Regions from separate parts of the Klebsiella sp. SYXHC3 genome, predicted to be linked through region 1. Evidence: predicted binding sites of a transcription regulator. Region 1 holds the regulator's gene; the other holds the start of a gene.

The links. Region 1 encodes ArgR, which controls arginine synthesis, uptake and breakdown. Its sites were predicted from a motif close to ANTGAATAAAAATACANT; they were not measured.
Region 2: the regulator ArgR is predicted to act here: its motif matches at 3,481-3,498, upstream of argF (ornithine carbamoyltransferase).

The regions. Positions count from the first base shown of each region.
Region 1 is NZ_JBXUNG010000017.1:25,939-37,134, forward strand. Features, by position in the region: gene yhdP (AsmA2 domain-containing protein YhdP) at 1-958, shown strand, start outside; gene tldD (metalloprotease TldD) at 1,073-2,518, shown strand; gene aaeR (HTH-type transcriptional activator AaeR) at 2,563-3,492, opposite strand; gene aaeX (p-hydroxybenzoic acid efflux pump operon protein AaeX) at 3,623-3,826, shown strand; gene aaeA (p-hydroxybenzoic acid efflux pump subunit AaeA) at 3,834-4,766, shown strand; gene aaeB (p-hydroxybenzoic acid efflux pump subunit AaeB) at 4,772-6,739, shown strand; gene AC2CGP_RS23795 (barstar family protein) at 6,824-7,099, shown strand; gene yhcN-B (DUF1471 family stress response protein YhcN-B) at 7,149-7,415, opposite strand; gene yhcN (peroxide/acid stress response protein YhcN) at 7,516-7,779, opposite strand; gene argR (transcriptional regulator ArgR) at 8,160-8,630, opposite strand; gene mdh (malate dehydrogenase) at 9,046-9,984, shown strand; gene AC2CGP_RS23820 (GntR family transcriptional regulator) at 10,116-10,745, shown strand; gene AC2CGP_RS23825 (GntR family transcriptional regulator) at 10,732-11,196, shown strand, end outside.
Region 2 is NZ_JBXUNG010000010.1:51,445-62,640, reverse strand. Features, by position in the region: gene ridA (Rid family detoxifying hydrolase) at 1-121, opposite strand, end outside; gene pyrI (aspartate carbamoyltransferase regulatory subunit) at 195-656, opposite strand; gene pyrB (aspartate carbamoyltransferase) at 670-1,605, opposite strand; gene AC2CGP_RS20190 (pyrBI operon leader peptide) at 1,642-1,749, opposite strand; gene AC2CGP_RS20185 (YhcH/YjgK/YiaL family protein) at 1,941-2,393, shown strand; gene argF (ornithine carbamoyltransferase) at 2,450-3,454, opposite strand; gene rraB (ribonuclease E inhibitor RraB) at 3,618-4,043, shown strand; gene miaE (tRNA isopentenyl-2-thiomethyl-A-37 hydroxylase MiaE) at 4,115-4,879, shown strand; gene AC2CGP_RS20165 (GNAT family N-acetyltransferase) at 5,079-5,582, opposite strand; gene AC2CGP_RS20160 (valine--tRNA ligase) at 5,706-8,561, opposite strand; gene holC (DNA polymerase III subunit chi) at 8,561-9,004, opposite strand; gene pepA (leucyl aminopeptidase) at 9,126-10,637, opposite strand; gene lptF (LPS export ABC transporter permease LptF) at 11,028-11,196, shown strand, end outside.

The sequences.
Region 1 (11,196 bases):
GACGATGCATAAGAATGCCCCCTGGCTGGCAGCTATTCGCTACCTCTATTACAACCCTTCCAGCGATAACAGCGGCACGGCGAAAAAAGAGAGCGGCCCGCTGGCTGATACCCGTCTGGATTTCCGCGGCTGGCCGGATTTACAGCTGCGCTGTAAAGAGTGCTGGCTGTGGGGGCAAAAATATGGACGAATCGACGGTGACTTCGATATCAAGGGCGATACGCTCACCCTTAGTAATGGCCTGGTGGATACCGGATTTGGCCGACTCACTACCGATGGCGTCTGGGTAAATGCGCCAGGCGGCGTACGTACCTCGCTGAAAGGCAAGCTTCATGGCAATAAAACGGACGACTTCGTCAACTTCTTCGGTGTCTCGACGCCGGTGAAAGGGTCGTCGTTTGATGTCGATTACGATCTGCACTGGCGCGCGCCGCCATGGCAGCCTGATGTCGCTTCGCTGAACGGGATCCTCAAAAGCCGCCTCGGCAAAGGCGAGTTTACTGACCTGAGCACCGGTCATGCCGGTCAGTTGTTAAGGCTATTGAGCGTTGACGCGCTGCTGCGTAAGCTACGCTTCGATTTCAGCGACACCTTCCAGGAAGGGTTCTGGTTTGATTCGATTCGCAGTACGGCGTGGATTAAAGACGGCGTGCTGAATACGGATGATACGCTGGTGGATGGGCTCGAAGCCGACATCGCGATGAAAGGTTCGGTCGATCTGGTGCGTCGTCGTCTAGATTTACAAGCGGTGGTGGCGCCGGAAATTTCGGCCACCGTCGGCGTAGCGGCGGCATTCGCCGTCAACCCGATCGTCGGCGCGGCGGTGTTTGCCGCCAGCAAGGTGCTTGGGCCGCTGTGGAACAAAGTGTCGATTCTGCGCTATCGCATTACGGGTCCAATCGATCAGCCGGAAATCAATGAAGTGCTGCGCCAGGCGCGCAGTAACAAAAAGCAATGATTTGACGAGTACGGGGAATTATCGCACTCTCAATAGAGGGCATTTTATCCCCGTCATTTTTTTCGCCGCGTGGCATTCCCCTATGTCAGGCGGCAACAAACGAGTAGCGTAACGATGAGTTTGAACCTGGTAAGTGAACAATTACTGTCGGCAAATGGCCTGAACCATCAGGACCTGTTTGCCATTCTTGGCCAACTGGCTGAGCGCCGTCTCGATTACGGCGATCTTTATTTTCAGTCGAGCTATCACGAATCCTGGGTTCTGGAAGACAGCATCATTAAAGATGGGTCGTACAATATTGACCAGGGCGTAGGCGTCCGGGCGGTAAGCGGCGAGAAAACCGGTTTTGCCTATGCGGACCAAATCAGCAAACTGGCGCTTGAACAGAGTGCCCAGGCGGCGCGTACTATCGTCCGCGACCATGGCGACGGCAAAGTGCAGACGCTCGGCGCGGTGGAATACAGCACTCTCTATACCAGCGTCGATCCGCTACAGAGCATGAGCCGCGAAGAGAAACTGGATATCCTGCGCCGCGTTGATAAGGTGGCGCGTGCTGCCGATAAGCGCGTGCAGGAAGTTTCCGCCAGCCTGAGCGGCGTCTACGAGCTTATCCTGGTGGCGGCAACGGACGGGACGCTGGCCGCTGATGTCCGTCCTCTGGTTCGCCTCTCCGTAAGCGTGCTGGTGGAGGAAGACGGCAAACGCGAGCGCGGCGCCAGCGGTGGCGGCGGGCGATTTGGCTATGATTATTTCCTTGCGCCGCTGGATGGCGACGTACGGGCGGATGTCTGGGCGCGTGAAGCGGTACGTATGGCATTAGTCAATCTGTCCGCGGTTGCCGCGCCAGCCGGAATGCTGCCGGTGGTGCTTGGCGCGGGCTGGCCTGGCGTGCTGCTGCATGAAGCCGTTGGCCACGGTCTGGAAGGTGACTTTAACCGTCGCGGCACCTCGGTCTTCAGCGGTCACATGGGCGAATTAGTCGCCTCTGAACTGTGCACCGTCGTGGATGACGGCACCATGGCCGATCGCCGTGGTTCGGTCGCGATTGATGACGAAGGTACGCCGGGTCAATACAATGTGCTTATCGAAAACGGTGTCCTGAAAGGTTATATGCAGGATAAGCTCAACGCGCGTTTAATGGGCGTTGCGCCGACCGGTAATGGTCGCCGTGAATCCTATGCGCATCTGCCGATGCCGCGGATGACCAACACCTATATGCTGGCCGGTAAGTCGACGCCGCAGGAGATTATCGAATCGGTCGATTACGGTATCTATGCGCCGAACTTCGGCGGCGGCCAGGTGGATATCACCTCCGGTAAATTTGTCTTCTCGACCTCGGAAGCTTACCTGATTGAAAAAGGCAAAGTGACCAAGGCAGTCAAAGGCGCGACGCTAATCGGTTCCGGTATCGAAGCGATGCAGCAGATTTCTATGGTTGGTAACGACCTGAAGCTGGATAGCGGCGTTGGCGTGTGCGGTAAAGAAGGGCAGAGCGTGCCGGTCGGCGTCGGCCAGCCGACGCTGAAAGTCGACAACCTTACCGTTGGCGGCACCGCCTGATAACGGCTGGTCCCGGCGGCGCGAAGCCGCTGCCGGGATGTCAATTAACGGGTCATCCCGCGCCCGTGCATTCCCTGATAGATCTTCGCCACCTCGACAAAATAATCCGTCAGATAGTTAATACATACCTGCACCTTCAGCGGCAGTTTGTCTTTTTCGGTATACAGCGCATAGACCGGCCGCGGATCCGATTGATAGCTCGGCAGCAGGATCTCCAGTTCACCGCGATTGATCTCGTCGATCGCCCACATCAGCGGAACGTAGGCCACGCCAACGCCGGCAGTCAGCCAGCGGATCAGCGTCATCGGATCGTTAGTGACGAAACGCCCTTGTGGGATCAGGCGTGTTGAGATCCCCTCCGGGGCGATAATTTCGAACTCATTATCTGGCCGTACGCTATATTCCAGCCACGAGTGGCTGGCGAGATCCGCCGGTTTTTCCGGGCATCCCGCGTGCTGAAGATAACTTTTCGCCGCGCAGAGCACCATCGGCATCGAGCCCAGCCGCCGTGAGAAGAGGCTGGAATCCTGCAATGCGCCGACGCGTATTACCACGTCGAGGCCATCGGCAATCAGGTCTGGCGCAGGGATGCCGGTCACCAGATTAATCGATAAACCCGGATATTCTTTGAGCATGTCGGCGGTTATGCGCGCCAGCACATTCTGTGCCATAGTTGAAGAGCTACCGATGCGCAGCGTGCCGATTGGAGTATTGTTGAAGGCATACAGCTGTTCATGGACGTCCTGCGCTTCAAAGAGCATTCTTCGGCAGCCCTGGTAATAAATTTTACCCGCTTCTGTTAAGCCCAGGCTGCGGGTGCTGCGGTTGAGCAGCTTTACCTGTAGCTCGTCTTCCAGTTTAGCAACGGTCTGGCTGATAGATGAAACGCTCATCTGGAGCTGGCGTGCGGCGGCGGTGAAAGAGCCCAGCTCAACCACTTTGGCGAACACCGACATGCGTTTTAGTCGTTCCATTATTCACTCTGGCTTAAAAGTGATTTAGATCACATATTATAGATAAGGCTGCAATTGTTACGTTAATATATAGTTAGCTACATAATAAACGCATCACGCTACCACCTGTACGCTTCTTATCAAGGTCATCATGAGTCTGTTTCCTGTCATAGTGATTTTCGGCTTATCGTTTCCGCCGATCTTCTTTGAGCTGCTATTGTCGCTAGCCATCTTCTGGCTGGTGCACCGTTTGCTGGTTCCGACCGGTATTTATGATTTTGTCTGGCACCCTGCACTGTTTAATACTGCGCTGTATTGCTGTCTGTTTTATCTGATATCGCGCTTGTTCGTTTGAGGTCGATGTGAAAACACTAACAAGAAATATCCTGCGTACTGCCATCACTGTGATACTGGTTATTCTGGCGTTTATCGCTATTTTTCGCGCATGGGTGTACTACACCGCGTCGCCGTGGACGCGCGATGCGCGCTTTAGCGCCGATATCGTCGCCATCGCCCCGGATGTGTCCGGGCTCATTTCACAGGTGAATGTCAAGGATAACCAACTGGTTAAGAAAGACCAGGTATTGTTCGTTATTGACCAACCTCGTTACCAAAAAGCGCTGGCGGAGGCGCAAGCCGATGTCTCCTATTACCAGACGCTGGCTCAGGAAAAACGCGTTGAAGCCGGGCGCCGTAACAAGCTCGGCGTGCAGGCGATGTCGCGCGAAGAGATTGACCAGGCCAACAACGTGCTGCAAACCGTAGAGCATCAGCTGGCGAAAGCGGTGGCCAGCCGCGATTTAGCCAAACTGGATCTCGAACGCACGGTGATTCGCGCGCCGGCCGACGGCTGGGTGACCAACCTGAACGTCTACGCCGGCGAATTCATAACCCGCGGTTCGACCGCGGTCGCTTTGGTGAAACAAAATACCTTCTACGTGATGGCATACCTGGAAGAGACTAAGCTGGAAGGCGTGCGTCCGGGTTATCGCGCCGAAATCACTCCGCTCGGCAGTAGTAAGGTGATAAAAGGTACCGTTGACAGCGTTGCCGCGGGCGTGACTAACGCCAGTAGCAGCAGCGATACAAAAGGGATGGCCTCTGTTGACTCCAACCTTGAGTGGGTGCGTCTGGCGCAGCGCGTGCCGGTACGTATTCGTCTTGACCAGCAGCAGGGCAACCTCTGGCCGTCGGGCACCACCGCAACCGTCGTCATTACCGGTAAAGAAGATCGCGACGCCAGCCAGGCCAACTTCTTCCAGAAAGTCGCCATGCGCTTACGTGAGTTTGGTTAATCGCCATGGGGACCTATACCATTGCTCCCCGGCATCTCCGCTTTGCGATTAAGCTTGCATGCGCGGTGGTGCTGGCGCTGTTTGTCGGCTTTCATTTTCAGCTTGAGACGCCGCGCTGGGCCGTACTGACCGCGGCTATCGTGACCGCCGGCCCGGCATTTGCCGCCGGCGGTGAACCCTATTCCGGGGCGATTCGTTACCGTGGAATGTTGCGTATTGCCGGGACGTTTATCGGCTGTATTGCCGCGCTGGCGATCATTATCCTCATGATCCGCGCGCCGCTATTGATGATGCTGGTCTGCTGTCTCTGGGCCGGTTTCTGCACCTGGATCTCCTCGCTGGTGAAGGTGGAAAACTCCTACGCCTGGGGGCTGGCGGGTTATACGGCGCTGATTATCATCATCACCATTCATACCGACCCGATGCTGGCGCCGCAGTTTGCCGTTGAGCGCTGTAGCGAAATCGTCATCGGGATCGTCAGCGCCATCGTCGCTGACCTGCTATTTTCCCCGCGCTCCATCAAAAAAGAGATCGACCTCGAACTGGATAACCTGCTACTGGATCAGTATCGCCTGATGCAGCTTTGTGTCGCCCATGGCGATAGCGAGGTGGTGGACAAAGCCTGGGGAGCGCTGGTGCGCCGTACTGCCGCACTGGAAGGAATGCGCGGCAATCTGATCATGGAATCTTCGCGCTGGTCGAAGGTAAACCAGCGGCTAAAGGCGATCAACACGCTATCGCTGACGCTGATTACTCAGGCCTGCGAAACCTATCTGATCCAGAACTCACGCCCGGAGATGGTGACTGACGACTACCGCGAGCTGTTCGCTGAGCCAGTGGAAACGGTACAGGATGTGCATCAACAGCTTAAGCGTATGCGCCGCTTCCTGACATGGAAAGGTGAACACAATACGCCGGTCACTATTTATAGCTGGGTCGGCGCGGCGACGCGTTACCTGCTGCTCAAGCGCGGCGTGGTTGGCAACACCAAAATCAGCCGTATTGAAGATGAAGTTCTACGCGGCGAGACGGTGGTGAAGGTTGAGTCCGCCGAACGTCACCACGCGATGGTTAACTTCTGGCGAACCTCCATTTCCTGTATTCTCGGCACCCTGTTCTGGCTATGGACCGGCTGGACATCCGGTAGCGGGGCGATGGTCATGATTGCCGTGGTGACCGCGCTGGCGATGCGTCTGCCTAACCCGCGGATGGTGGCCTTAGACTTCCTCTATGGCACCCTTGCCGCTTTACCGCTCGGCGCGCTGTTCTTCCTTGTCGTCATGCCTGCGACGCAACAGAGCATGCTGCTATTGTGTATCAGCCTTGCCGCGATGGCGTTCTTTATCGGCATTGAGGTACAAAAGCGGCGGTTGGGATCGCTGGGGGCTTTAGCGAGCACCATCAACATTTTGGTGCTGGATAACCCGATGCAGTTCCAGTTTAGCCAGTTCCTCGATAGCGCCCTGGGGCAGATTGTCGGCTGTTTCCTCGCGCTGATGGTGATTCTGTTAGTGCGTGATAACTCGCAGGCACGCACCGGACGGGTGTTATTGAACCAGTTCGTCTCGGCGGCGGTCTCTTCGCTCACTACTAACAGCGCAAGGCGAAAAGAGAACCATTTGCCGGCGCTGTATCAACAGCTGTTTTTACTGCTGAACAAGTTTCCCGGCGATATCGCCCGCTTTCGGTTAGCGTTGACGCTGATTATCGCGCACCAGCGTCTACGCGATGCCCCGGTACCGGTAAACGAGGATCTGTCGGCCTTCCACCGCCAGCTGCGGCGAACCGCCGATCACGTTATCTCCGCCGGCAGCGACGATAAGCGCCGCCGTTACTTTACCCGTCTGCTGGAAGAGCTTGATGTTTATCAGGAAAAACTCCTTCACTGGCAGGCTTCGCCCCAGGTCACTGAACCGGTGCGACGGCTGGTGGATATGCTGAAAAAATATCAGCACGTGCTCACCAATAGCTAACCTGCGAACCGACGCCCCGGCGTCGGTTTTTTTATCGCTATACTTATTTGGTGTAGAGGGACAGAGCGGAAGGGGCGGCGGGCAATGACTATTTATACCTTTGATTTTGATGAAATAGCTGAGCAACAGGATTTCTATCGTGAGTTTTCCCGCGCCTTCGCGCTACCGGATAAGCAGGTGGATAACCTTGACGCGCTGTGGAGCGCGGTGACGGGAGGGCGCTTACCGTTCCCGCTGGAGATTGAATTTGTCCATCTGGATGAAAAACAGCGTCGTCGCTTTGGCGCGTTAATTTTGCTGTTCGATGAAGCGGAAGAGGAGCTGGAAGGACAACTACGTTTCAATGCCCGTTGGGCATAAAAAAGCCCCCGGCAGGCGGGGGCAAGTCGTCGGATAAGACGACGAGGGTTTATTTGTACAACTCAGCAGTCGCGTGCCAGCTGTCGCCGGTACGAGCTTCAATAATGCGGTAGCTGCTGGCGCCTTCTTTCTCGGCTTTAGCCGCGAGTTCCTGGCGCATATCCATTGGCGCGCTACCTACTTGCGATACAGAGATAGTGCCCATTGGTTGCAGGTTTTGTGCTTGATCGGCATTCACTTGCTGTACGGCTGCGCTTGCGCCGAAAGAGAGAACTGATGCCAGACCCAGGGATGCGATGATAATTGCGCTTTTCATAATCTTGACTCCAACCTTATGTGCAGCGGCGGGAGATTTCGTATGAACCCAGGCCGCTGAAGAGATACTGTTTCAGTTAATGACCGACAATCGTTAAAGCTTATTTATAAAGTTCAGCAGTGGCGTGCCAATGGTCGCCGGTGCGAGCTTCGATAATGCGATAAGAAGAAGCACCTTCTTCTTGTGCTTTTTTGTTCAGCATTTCATGCATATCCATCGGGGAAGAACCTACCGCGCCGATAGATACGGTGCCCAGTGACTGGCGGCTTTCCGCTTGAGTGCTGTTGATTGAATCAGCGGCGAAAGCGCCAAAGGACAGTACGGATAGCATGCTGAGTGCGGCTACAGTGGTTTTGATTTTCATGATGTTCACCTCGTCGAATTTTATTATTAGGGGGCTTTGTTTCGTGACCCTCATCACAAAATCAAGTATACACTAATCACCAAAAATATTAATACCATGCTAATTGTTTTCAGTGTAAATAATTTCCAAGAAATGTCGTTTTTATAACGTATAAGAATTAGAAATGTCATTCATGGGGTGAATGTCATAATTATTTATATTTAAATCAAATAGATATTGCGATTTGATCTTTTGTGCGCTTTAGCCGTTATCATTCGGTAAAGGAATGTATAGAGGTGGAAAACCACACTAAATGTTAAAAAAATGCTGCTTTATTTGAAGGTTTGGGGGATAGCATTTTGCGGGGAAGAACCCTCTGGCAGGAACCAGAGGGGGAGCGCTTAGAGTTCCTGTTCGAACAGGACCAGAATCGCGTCGTAGAGATCTTTAACGGAAAAACCGCGGGCAGGGGTGGTAAAGATAGTGTCATCCCCCGCGATACTACCCAGAATACCTTCGGCTTTGCCTAAGGAATCCAGCAGGCGTGCGATCAGCTGCGCCGCGCCGGGGCTGGTGTGAATCACCACCACCGCATCGTTATAATCGATGTCCAGTACCAGATTTTTCAGCGGGCTGGAGGTCGTCGGCACGCCGAGTTCGGCAGGCAAACAGTAGACCATTTCCATTTTGGCGTTACGCGTGCGAACGGCGCCAAACTTTGTCAACATGCGGGAAACTTTCGATTGGTTGATGTTCTCGAAACCTTCTTCCTGCAGCGCCTGAACGATTTCGCCTTGCGAGCTGAATTTTTCTTCTTTAAGCAGCGATTTAAACGCTTTAACCAGTTCTTCTTGTTTTGCCGAACTACGCATAAGTCACCCAGATTATGGTGGTAAAAACAACATCATTATGCATACAAGTGCATTTTTATGCAAATAATCCGCAAAGGAATAGCGTAAATAATGTTATGAAAGGCGCATATTTTAGCAAATAACCCTGATGAGGAACATGCCTGCATCACAGCGGGTAAATCGCTGTAAAAGTGAAATAAATGTTATGAAATTGATATTGTTTTGCCGAGCGAGCTGGGTGTATTGTAACCAATAGTCGATCCGGTACTACGGCTTTGCTGGATGGCCAGTCTCAGGAAGAAAAATGCGAATTTGCTGCATCATTGCGCGTACCCCGCATTCTTCAGCCATAATTATTGTAATTGTTCATCTTGTGAATTAAGGTCCAGGCGACGGAATAACGAAAGACTATATTAACCATAATAAGGAGTTTAGGATGAAAGTTGCAGTCCTCGGCGCCGCTGGTGGAATCGGCCAGGCGCTTGCCCTACTACTTAAGACCCAACTGCCTTCAGGTTCAGAGCTCTCGTTGTACGACATCGCTCCGGTTACGCCGGGCGTGGCGGTAGATCTAAGTCATATTCCCACAGATGTAAAAATCAAAGGTTTCTCCGGTGAAGATGCCACCCCGGCGCTGGAAGGCGCTGATGTGGTGCTGATTTCCGCCGGCGTCGCGCGTAAGCCCGGCATGGATCGTTCCGACTTATTTAATGTTAATGCCGGTATCGTTAAAAACCTGGTGCAGCAGATCGCAAAAACCTGTCCGCAGGCCTGCATCGGTATTATCACCAACCCGGTAAATACCACCGTCGCTATCGCCGCCGAAGTGCTGAAAAAAGCCGGTGTGTACGATAAAAACAAACTGTTTGGCGTTACCACCCTCGATATCATTCGTTCTAATACTTTTGTCGCCGAGCTGAAAGGCAAGTCGGCAACAGAGGTTGAAGTTCCGGTCATTGGCGGCCACTCTGGCGTCACTATTCTGCCTTTACTGTCGCAGATCCCTGGCGTCAGCTTTAGTGAGCAGGAAGTCGCGGATCTCACCAAACGTATTCAAAACGCCGGGACGGAAGTCGTGGAAGCGAAAGCGGGCGGCGGATCGGCGACGCTGTCGATGGGCCAGGCCGCTGCGCGTTTCGGGCTCTCACTGGTGCGTGCAATGCAGGGTGAAAAAGGCGTGGTTGAATGTGCCTATGTCGAAGGTGACGGCCAGTATGCCCGTTTCTTCTCGCAGCCGCTGCTGTTGGGCAAAAATGGCGTGGAAGAGCGCCAGTCCATCGGTAAACTTAGCGTTTTTGAACAGCAGGCGCTGGAAGGCATGCTGGATACGCTGAAGAAAGATATCGCCCTCGGCGAAGATTTCGTGAATAAGTAATGTCTACTTAGCAGAAAAGCCGGAACCGTCGTTCCGGCTTTTTTATCGCCTCATATCCCTGCCGAATGCGCCGCCTGGCGGCTAAATCTGCTAAAATCCCCGCGTCTTAAGCCCTAAGCAATGAGGACGTTGTGAAAAAGATCGAACGAAAGCAGACCAGGGACCACATTACGCAAATCATTCGCTATCAAATTCTGTCCGGAGCGATGAAAGCGGGAGATGAGCTGGCGCAGGAGAGTATTGCCGAGCAGCTAGGGCTTTCACGTATGCCGGTTAGAGAAGCGTTGCAGTCCCTTGAACAAGAGGGCTTTCTGGTGCGCTTGCCTAACCGCCATATGCAGGTATCAAAACTGGTGCCTGATGATGTTAGCCAAATTTTTCGCGTGATCGCGGTGATGGCTGCCGAATTGTTCACTCTGGTGCCGGCAAACCAGGGGGAATTGCTGCTCGGGCGCGCACAAGCGCTGGCGCAGCCTGGCGACAAAACTCGCGAACTGGAATTTCATCAGTTGCTGATTTCCTATCTTGATAACCGCTATCTGGCGAAGGCTTATCAGCAATTTTTGGATGGATATATCTCTTATGTCATCCTGTATCTGAAAGACGATAGCCAGGAATCGGCACTGATACTACATGAACTGGCCGGAGCCATTAGCCGCGGCGATGCGGGCAATATTGCTCAGGCAACACAGCGTTATTTCCTCATGCTTGCGGAAATTATGCGTCAACATATGAAGGATTGGGAAAGTGCAGAAGCCTAAATTAGGGAAAATTAAGCTTCTTTCGGCGAAAGAGCAGGTCGCGGCGGTATTACGCAAAGCGATTCTTTCGCGGGATTTAGTGGAAGGGCAGGAGATAACTCTCGAAGGCATTGCCCGTATGGTCGGCGTTTCCAGCATGCCGGTACGCGAAGCGTTTCAGATTTTAGCCGCCGATGGCCTGATTAAAGTCCGCCCCAATAAAGGCGCGGTGGTGTTGGGGATCAACGAGCAGACGATCCGCGAGCATTATGAAATTCGCGCGCTGCTGGAAAGCGAGGCGGTGGCGAAAGCTTCCCGTCCCGGCACGGATATTTCGCGCATTGCCCAGGTACACTACTCAGCGGAAAAAGCGCTGGCCGATAATAACTTCACTGAATATTCCGACCTGAACCAGGCTTTCCATATGGAGATCTGGAACGCCGCAGGCAACGAAAAAATGAAGATGCTGCTT
Region 2 (11,196 bases), on a different contig from region 1:
TGCCGGTTTTCGGGTCTACTGGGATCTGGCCGGAAGTGATGATCATGCCACCCAGATCAACACCTTGTACATATGGGCCGATAGCTGCTGGTGCCTTTTCCGTCGCAATAGTTTTGCTCATAATATCTCCAGATGAACTGCAGTAATTAGGTCGTAGCCATTATAGGGAGGGCCGGTATTAATACCAACCGCAATTAGTTGGCCAGCACCACATAATGGGAAAACTCTTTTTCACAGTATTTGCATTTGAGTGCGATGTCATCGGCGCGTTTTTTCACTGCGAAACTCGACGAAACCGGCTCAGCGTGACTGATGCAGTTGCTGTTCGGGCAGACCAGCACGCTATTGATGCGCTCCGGCAGGCTCGGGCGGGATTTACCCACCACTTCGTAATCATCAATACGGTTAACCGTTGCGTCCGGCGCATACAGCGCCAACTGATTGACCTGCTCATCGGTCAGGAAGGTGTTCTCGATTTTAATCAAATCTTTACGGCCCATCTCGCCGGACGGCAGGTTCAGGCCGATGGTGATGCGCTGGTCGGTTTCGGTCAGCTTGAACAGGGTCAACAACTTGAAGCCGACCTGGGCCGGGATATGGTCGATCACGGTGCCGCGTTTAATGGCTTCTACTTGCAGTTTATTGTCGTGTGTCATCTCTCATTCCCCCTTATTGTGCCAGCTCGCTATTCAATACCAGTGCCAGTAACGCCTGGCGGGCGAAGATGCCGTTGCCGGCCTGCTGGAAGTACCAGGCGTGCGGCGTTTTATCGACGTCGGTGGTGATTTCATCAACGCGCGGCAGCGGGTGCAGCACCTTCATGTTGACGCGGGCGCCTTCGAGATCCGCGGCGCGCAGCACGAACTGTGCCTTCACGTTGGCGTATTCCGATGGGTCCAGGCGCTCTTTCTGCACGCGAGTCATATACAGAATATCGACCTCTGCCATCACTTCGTCGATGGCGCTATGCAGGCTCCAGGCGATGCCTTTTTCATCCAGCATATCGAGAATGTACTGCGGCATCGCCAGCGCGTCCGGGGCGATGAAGTAGAAGCGGTTGCCGTTGAATTTGGCCAGCGCCTGGGTCAGCGAATGTACGGTACGGCCATATTTCAGGTCGCCGACCATCGCGATATTGAGGTTCTCAAGGCGGCCCTGAGTTTCCTGAATGGTGAACAGGTCGAGCAGGGTTTGCGTTGGATGCTGATTGGCGCCGTCGCCGGCGTTGAGAATCGGTACGTTGCCGGAGAATTCGGTTGCCAGACGCGCGGCGCCCTCTTGCGGATGGCGCATTACGATAGCGTCGACGTAGGTGCTGATAACCGAAATGGTGTCGGCCAGGGTTTCGCCTTTCTTGCCGAGCGAGGTGTTGCTGCTGTCGGAGAAGCCAACCACGCTGGCGCCGAGGCGATGCATGGAGGTTTCAAAAGAGAGGCGAGTACGGGTGGAGGCTTCAAAGAAACAGCTGGCGATAACCTTATGCTTCAGCAGCTCGGGTTGCGGATTGGCTTTCAGCTTTGCGGCCGTCGCCAGCACCAGTTCGAGGTCTTCGCGGCTGAGATCGTTTATGGAAATGATATGTTTTTGATATAGCGGGTTAGCCATGCTTATCTCCTGACGCCTGAGCAAAAAAAAAGCCCCTTAAATAAGGGGCTTCGAGAATTCATTGAGCAACGGAAAGAAAAACGCCAGGCCAGCGCCTGCTTTCAGACGCGGTAAGACACAGCAATGTCGTACGCAATTGACCATATTTCCTCCCGGCAAAACGGCTGGCATTATACGCAGCTTTGATGAGCAATCAAGCGATTAATCCACAATCAGGGAAACGTTTGCCTGCGAAGGCTGCGCCAGCGCAAAAAACCGCGATAAAAATGTGGTCTGGCAGTGGTAAGCAGCGTATAAAACAAAAATGAAAAGCTGTTTTATATTTGAGGGCTACTATGATTATCGGCAATATTCATCATCTGCAATCCTGGCTGCCGGACGCGCTGCGTCAGGCGATTGAGCATGTTAAAGCCCACGTTAGTGCGTCGACGCCGCTCGGCAAACACGACATCGACGGCAATAATCTGTTCTATCTGATTTCTGAAGACAGCACCGAAGCACAGGCCGAGCGTCGCGCCGAGTATCACGCCCGCTATCTGGATATTCAAATTGTACTTCGCGGTCAGGAAGGGATGACCTTCAGCACCTTACCCGCAGGCGAGCCGCAGATTGACTGGCTGGCGGACAAAGACATCGCCTTCCTCGCCGAGGGCGCGCAGGAGAAAACCGTTATCCTTAACGAGGGCGATTTTGTGGTGTTTTATCCAGGCGAAGTGCATAAACCGCTCTGTGCGGTCGGGGCGCCGGCGAAGGTGCGCAAAGCGGTGGTGAAGGTGTTGATGGCTTAAAACGGTTAGCCCGGATACGCGTAGCGCGCTATCCGGGAACCTACCGTGATTAATGGTTATTTTCCAAGCGTCGCCACCATCACCGCTTTGATGGTGTGCATACGGTTTTCCGCCTGATCGAAGACGATGCTCGCTGGGGATTCAAAGACTTCATCGGTCACTTCCATACCGCCGTGCAGTCCATACTCCGCCGCCATCTGTTTGCCGAGAATGGTCTGGTCATCGTGGAACGCGGGCAGACAATGCAGGAATTTCACCTGCGGGTTGCCGGTTAATTGCAGCATGGCTTTATTCACCTGATAGCCGCGCAGCAGGGCGATACGCTCCGCCCATTTCTCTTTCGCCTCGCCCATCGATACCCACACGTCGGTATAAATGAAATCGGCGCCTTTTACGCCCGCGGCGATATCTTCCGTCAGGGTAATATTGCCGCCGTGCTTTTTCGCCAGCGCAGTGCATTCCGCCACTAAACCCTCTTCCGGCCAGCAGGCTTTCGGCGCCACCAGGCGCAGGTCCAGCCCGGTCAGCGCGGCGGCTTCCAGCATGGAGTTACCCATGTTGTTACGCGCGTCGCCGGCGTAGACCAGCGTCATTTCATTAAATGCCTTACCCGGCAGGTGCTCTTGCATGGTCAGCAGGTCGGCCAGGAGCTGCGTCGGGTGGAATTCATCGGTCAGGCCGTTCCACACCGGCACGCCGGCATACTCCGCCAGGGTTTCCACCAGCTCCTGGCCGTAGCCGCGGTACTGAATACCGTCATACATGCGGCCCAGCACGCGGGCGGTATCTTTCATGGATTCTTTGTGGCCGATTTGGCTTCCGCTGGAACCGAGATAGGTCACGCGGGCGCCCTGGTCGTAAGCGGCAACTTCGAAAGAGCATCGTGTGCGGGTTGAGTCTTTTTCGAAGATGAGCGCGATGTTTTTGCCCTTCAGTTTCTGGGCCTCGATACCGTTTTTCTTATCGGCTTTTAATTGCGCGGCCAGGTCGACAAGGCCGGTAATTTCTGCAGCAGTAAAATCCAGTAATCTCAAGAAATGCTTCTGATATAACGCGGACATAATTCCCTCACCTGGCAAACGCCACTATTGAATTAAAATTCACTTTATATGTATGAATATTCATTTGCAACCCCGAGTTAGAAATCTTTTACACAGAAGGTGGAGGCAATCACGGCGGTATGTGACAATAGGAGTATCTGCCGCACATTATGAGGAACGAGCCATGGCAAACCCGGAACTACTGGAAGAACAGCGTGAGGAAACGCGTCTGATTATCGAAGAGCTGCTGGAAGATGGCAGCGATCCGGACGCGCTGTATACCATTGAGCATCATCTCTCTGCCGACGATTTCGAAACGTTGGAAAAAGTGGCGGTAGAGGCCTTCAAGATGGGTTATGAAGTCACCGAGCCGGAAGAGCTGGAAGTCGAAGAAGGCGAAGTGGTGATCTGCTGCGATATCCTGAGCGAAAGCGCGCTCAACGCCGATCTGATCGATGCCCAGGTTGAACAGCTGATGAACCTGGCGGAAAAATTCAACGTCGAGTACGACGGTTGGGGTACCTACTACGAAGACCCGAACGGCGAAGACGATGACGGCGAAGATGACGAAGATTTAATTGACGAAGACGATAACGGCGTACGCCACTAAGTCGTCAACGGATACGGCGGCGTCTGCCGCCGTATATACCCGTCCTGATTAGGGTATAGCCTGGAGCTTCAATGGATTACCCGCAAATACTTTCCCCGATTTTAGCATTCCTGCACTGCCCAACGCCGCAGGCGTGGATTGACGAAGCCCGTAAACCGGAAAACCTGCCGCTGCTGTTGACCGACCATATGGTATGCGAGCTGAAAGCGGCGCAAAACGCCATGCTGCTGGTACGCCGCTACGTCGCCGATAAAGATGGCGCCGACGAGCTACTGGAATGCCTGAAACCGTACGAAGACTTTACCTATCGCCGTGGGCCGGAGCCGGATTTTGTCGCTCTGCATAAACGGATCAACAAAAGCGCCATGCCGCGAACCAACGACCCGTGGGGCAGCCAGTTGCTCGACAGCATGATTCTGCTTATCAAAGAGGAGCTGCACCACTTCTGGCAGGTGCGTGAGATCATGCTGGCGCGGGATATCCCTTACGTCAAAATCACCGCCAGCAACTATGCCCGCGGTATGCGCCGGGAGGTGCGATCCCATGAGCCGGTGATGCTAATCGATAAGCTGATTTGCGGCGCTTATATCGAAGCGCGCTCCTGCGAGCGATTTGCCGCGCTGGCACCGTGGCTGGATGATGATCTACAGAAGTTTTATCTGTCGTTGCTGCGCTCCGAGGCCCGGCATTATCAGGACTACCTGGATCTGGCGCAGATGATAGCGGGGGGAGATATCAGCGAGCGCGTACGCCAGCTTGGCGAGGCGGAAGCGGCATTGATCCTCCGCCCGGAGCCCGAGTTCCGCTTCCACAGCGGCGTGCCGACGGCGTTGTAGCCCGCGGTATTCGGCCCCTGTAGCCACTAACACCGGCAGTTTCAGTAATCCTGGGGAGAGGGAGAGCGTTGAGAGCTTTAGCTCGCAATAGCACGGGCCGTAGGTCGGGTAAGGCGTTAGCCGCCACCCGACAAAAAACGACACCGCGGGTAGCCCCGATAAGCGCAGCGCTACCGGGGAGGCCCACGGTAGCGAGGCGTTACAGCGTTTTCAACATCCGCACTTCACAATCGACGTGGCCGGTGCAGCCCAGCGGCTCGTCAATATGCTCAAACCCGAGATGCTCATACAAGCCAATCGCTTCTTTCAAAAAAGCGGTGGTTTCCAGATAGCAGCGTTTAAAACCCTGCTCGCGGGCGTAATCCATCGCCATCAGCGCCAGCTTTTTCGCCAGACCTTTGCCGCGCGCCGAGGTCATAAAGTACATTTTCTGCAGCTCACAGATATCGGACTCGCTACACGAAAGCGGCGCCACGCCGCCGCCGCCGACCACTTCGCCATTCTGCTCAACGACCCAATAAGCGGAGCCAGGTTGGCTATAGAGCTCATAGAGTTCATCCAGATTTGGGTCAGCGACCGTATAGCCTTTGTCGGCGGTCAGACCGTATTCCGCGGAGACCTGGCGGATAACATTGGCAATCGCCGGATTATCAGTGGCCGTGATGCGGCGCAGGGATAGCGTTAGGGTTGCGCTCGTATTCATTTGAAGACTCATTACATAATAATGACGGATGATGTTGTTAATAACACTGCGGGCGGGGAGAGTGCAAGCGAGGATCTTTCATAAAATAACGCCCCTTACCGGATGGGATAAGGGGCGGGAGGATTACAGCGCGGCGATCACTGCCTGCTGTTCAATCAGTTTCGCTTTCGCTTCCGCGTAGCCTTCCAGCTTCTCACGCTCTTTGGCGATAACCGCTTCCGGCGCGCGGGCCACAAAGCCTTCGTTGGACAGCTTGCTTTCGATACGGCCGATTTCCGCTTCGACTTTCGCCACTTCTTTTGCCAGACGCGCCAGCTCGGCTTCTTTGTCGATAAGACCCGCCATCGGGATCAGCAGCTCGGCGCCGTCGATAATCTTGGTCACGGAAACTGGACCTTTATCATCGGCAGGCAGCACGGTGATGCTTTCCAGACGCGCCAGGTTCAGCAGGAAGCTGCGGTTGTCGTTAACACGACGCTCGGCATCTTTGCTGCAGCCGCGCAGCAGCAGTTCCAGCGGTTTACCCGGAGCGATGTTCATCTCCGCACGGATGTTACGTACGGCGACGATCGCCTGCTTCAGCCATTCGGTGTCGGCCAGCGCCGCTTCATCAACCTGAGAAGCCTCGTACTGCGGGAACGGTTGCAGCATGATGGTATCGGCGGTGATACCGCAGATTACTTTCACGCGCTGCCAGATGGTCTCGGTGATGAAAGGAATAATCGGGTGCGCCAGGCGCAGCAGACCTTCCAGCACGGTCACCAGAGTATGACGAGTCCCGCGCAGCTCCGCTTCGCTGCCACCGTTCATGACCGGCTTGGTCAGTTCGAGGTACCAGTCGCAGAACTGGTTCCAGGTAAATTCATACAGGATGCCCGCGGCGATATCGAAGCGGAAGTTATCCAGCGCTTCGCGGTACGCTTTCACGGTCTGGTTGAATTCAGCCAGGATCCAGCGGTCGGCCAGGGACAGCACCATCTCGCCGCCGTTGAAACCGCAATCTTGATCTTCGGTATTCATCAGTACGAAGCGGCTGGCGTTCCACAGCTTGTTGCAGAAGTTACGGTAACCTTCCAGACGCTTCATATCCCAGTTGATGTCGCGGCCGGTAGAGGCCAGCGCCGCCAGGGTGAAACGCAGGGCGTCGGTGCCGTGCGGCTCGATGCCGTTCGGGAACTGTTTCTCGGTGCGCTTACGGATTTTTTCCGCCAGCTGCGGCTGCATCATGTTGCCGGTACGTTTCTCCAGCAGCTCCGGCAGGGTGATGCCGTCAACCATATCCAGCGGGTCAATGACGTTACCCTTGGATTTGGACATCTTCTGGCCTTCGTCGTCGCGGATAAGGCCGGTCATGTAGACGGTCTTAAACGGAACCTGCGGCTTGCCGTTTTCATCTTTGATGAAGTGCATGGTCATCATGATCATGCGGGCAATCCAGAAGAAGATAATGTCGAAGCCGGACACCATCACGCTGGTCGGGTGGAACTGACGCAGCGCATCGGTGTTTTCCGGCCAGCCGAGGGTGGAGAAGGTCCACAGCGCGGAAGAGAACCAGGTATCCAGAACGTCTTCGTCCTGACGCAGCGCGACGTCGGCGCCGAGATTATTTTCCTGGCGTACTTCGTCTTCGGTGCGGCCAACGTAGACGTTGCCCTGATCGTCGTACCATGCCGGGATGCGGTGACCCCACCACAGCTGACGGGAAATACACCAATCCTGAATATCGCGCATCCAGGAGAAGTACATGTTTTCGTACTGCTTCGGCACGAACTGAATGTCGCCATTCTCAACGGCTTCAACTGCCGGCTTGGCCAGCACGTCGGCACGCACGTACCACTGGTCGGTCAGCATCGGTTCGATAACCACGCCGCCGCGGTCGCCGTAAGGCACGGTCAGGTCGTGCGGTTTGATCTCTTCCAGCAGGCCCAACGCGTCGACGGCGGCAACCATCGCTTTACGCGCGGCAAAACGTTCCATCTTCTGGAATTCAGCCGGGATCTCGTTGGAATAGACGTCGGATTCGTTGCCTTTGGTATCGTAGACTTCCGCGCTTTCACGGATGTCGCCATCAAAGGTCAAAATATTAATCATCGGCAGCTGATGACGGCGGCCAACTTCGTAGTCGTTAAAGTCGTGCGCCGGGGTGATTTTCACGCAGCCGGTGCCTTTTTCCATGTCGGCGTGCTCGTCGCCAACAATTGGAATGCGGCGGTTAACCAGCGGCAGCACCACGAATTTACCGATCAGATCTTTGTAACGCGGATCCTCCGGGTTAACGGCCACGCCGGTATCGCCCAGCAGGGTTTCCGGACGCGTGGTGGCGACCACCAGGTAATCTTTACCGTCAGCGGTTTTCGCGCCATCGGCCAGCGGATAGCGGATGTGCCACATGGAACCTTTCGATTCGCGGTTCTCTACTTCCAGGTCAGAGATGGCGGTGCGCAGTTTCGGGTCCCAGTTGACCAGGCGCTTGCCGCGATAAATCAGGTCTTCTTTGTACAGGCGAACGAAGACTTCTTTTACCGCGTTGGACAGGCCTTCATCCATCGTGAAGCGCTCGCGCTCCCAGTCGACGGAGTTGCCGAGGCGGCGCATCTGGCGGGTAATGGTGCCGCCGGATTCCGCTTTCCACTGCCAGATTTTATCGATGAAGGCATCGCGGCCGTAGTCGTGGCGGGTTTTACCTTCTTCAGCGGCAATCTTACGCTCAACCACCATTTGGGTAGCGATACCCGCGTGGTCGGTACCGGCCTGCCACAGGGTGTTTTTACCCTGCATGCGCTGGTAGCGAATCATGGTATCCATGATGGTTTGCTGGAAGGCATGACCCATATGCAAACTGCCGGTGACGTTCGGCGGCGGGATCATGATGCAGAAGCTCTCCTGGCTTTCATCACCATTCGGTTTGAAATAGCCCTGCTTTTCCCAGTGCTCGTAAAGCGGCTGTTCGATATCTTGTGGGTTGTATGTCTTTTCCATTATTTCCAGGTTGCCGTGTTCAGGTTGAAACCAGCCATGCGGTACGCTTTATAGCGTTCGCGCGCCAGTTGTTTCAGAGAATCTTCGTAAGGGACAAAGTCTATCACTTCTGTGAAAGCGGTGGCAAAATCTGCAAAGTTTAGCCGCAGGCTGATAAGAATATCCCGCGGGCTGCTGTTGCGCTTTTGCGGCCAGGCAATTTCTACCGGCGCGCCGCCTCTCGGGCCTTCGCCCGCCAGGTTATGCGGCACAAAGCTCTCCGGCGGCCGCGTCCACAGCGCTTCGTCGAGGCGAATAGCCTGCTGTTCATCTTCACAGGCGATCAGGACGCGCTTGCCGTTGCGCCAACGTTCTGCGGCAATTTCACACACCAGCTGCTCGACGGCGCTGAGCTCGTCGACGATGGTGTCATTGTCCAGAAGATAGAACGTTGCGTTTTTCATATATGGGGCTTCTTGTTGTGGATTTAAATGCAAAGCCGGGTGGCGCTACGCTTACCCGGCCTACAAACGGCATTTTTCCGTAGGCCCGGTAAGCGTAGCGCCACCGGGCATCAGACGGCAATCACTCTTCGCCGTTAAAACCCGCACGATTGAGCAGGAACTGCGACAGCAGCGCCACCGGGCGGCCGGTCGCGCCTTTGGCCTTACCGGAACGCCAGGCGGTACCGGCGATGTCGAGGTGTGCCCAGTTGTACTTGCGGGTGAAGCGTGACAGGAAGCAGCCAGCGGTAATCGCGCCGCCAGGACGGCCGCCGATGTTCGCCATATCCGCAAAGTTGGACTCCAACTGATCCTGGAACTCGTCGGCCAGCGGCAGACGCCATGCGCGGTCGCCGGCCAGTTCGGAGGCGCCGATCAGCTCATGAGCCAGCGGATTATGGTTCGACATCAGGCCGGTGATGTGATGGCCGAGGGCAATCACGCAGGCGCCGGTCAGCGTCGCCACATCGATAACCGCTTCCGGCTCGAAGCGCTCAACGTAGGTCAGAACGTCGCACAATACCAGACGGCCTTCGGCGTCGGTATTCAGCACTTCAACGGTCTGCCCGGACATGGTGGTCAGAACATCGCCCGGGCGATAAGCGCGACCGCCAGGCATGTTTTCACAGCCCGCCAGCACGCCGATGACGTTCAGCGGCAGCTGCAGCTCGGCAACCATTCGCATTACGCCGTAGACCGCCGCCGCGCCGCACATGTCGTACTTCATCTCGTCCATGCCTTCGGCAGGCTTGATGGAGATGCCGCCGGAGTCGAAGGTCAGGCCTTTACCGACCAGCACGATAGGGCGCGCGTCTTCAGACGGGTTGCCTTTATACTCGATGACCGACATCAGCGACTCGTTCTGCGAGCCGTTGCCGACGGCGAGATAGGAGTTCATCCCCAGCTCGCGCATCTGCTGCTCGCCGATCACGCGGGTGATGACGTTCTTACTGTAAGTGTCGGCCAATTGGCGCGCCTGGGAAGCAAGGTAAGCCGCGTTACAGATATTCGGCGGCATATTGCCGAGATCTTTCGCCGCTTTGATACCGGCGGCGATTGCCAGGCCATGTTGAATGGCGCGTTCGCCGCTGGTGAGCTCGCGGCGAGTCGGCACGTTAAAGACCATTTTACGCAGCGGGCGACGTGGCTCGCTTTTGTTGGTCTTCAACTGATCGAAGCTGTACAGCGTCTCTTTGGCGGTTTCAACGGCCTGGCGAACTTTCCAGTAGTTGTTGCGGCCCTTGACGTGCAGTTCGGTCAGGAAGCAGACGGCTTCCATCGAACCAGTATCATTCAGAGTATTAATGGTTTTCTGAATAACTTGTTTATACTGACGTTCATCCAGTTCGCGCTCTTTACCACAGCCGATGAGCAGAATGCGCTCAGACAGGATGTTCGGCACATGGTGCAGTAACAACGTCTGGCCTGGCTTGCCTTCGAGCTCGCCGCGACGCAGCAGGGCGCTGATGTAACCGTCGCTGATTTTATCGAGTTGTTCGGCGATGGGGGAGAGGCGGCGTGGTTCGAAGACGCCGACCACGATACAGGCACTCCGCTGCTTCTCCGGGCTACCGCTTTTTACACTGAACTCCATGCACTATGCTCCTGAATCTTAAAGACAACAGTGGTGGCTACGGCTATACTCGTCGCCTTTCCAGTTGCAGATGCGTTGGCTACGCCTGCTTACCCCTGACGCTGGCTGATGCCGCTTTGGGGCTTCACAGTCCTGCCGCCTTTCTACAACTCGAAATCCATTGAGTATATAATTGCAAGCTTTCGTAACTCATGTCCGCTGTTGCGGTGACTTCGTGTTAATCTTAACGTTATTACGGCCTTGGTTCGTCAGAAAAGATCCTGATACGCAGAACCGATGAGTCATTTAATCTTAGCGATGTTTTCGACGACAAAAGAGAATAAATGACGTTTAAGCCATGAAACAAGCAATTTTCCTGCAATAAGACGGGTTTTTACGGGCGTATTTATAGTGATAATCATAAGATATCTGGTTCGTGAGACGCTGAAAAGCCAGTTGGCGATCCTATTCATCCTGTTACTGATTTTCTTCTGTCAGAAACTCGTCAGGATCCTTGGCGCCGCGGTAGATGGCGATATCCCGACCAACCTGGTGCTCTCGCTGTTAGGGCTGGGCGTAC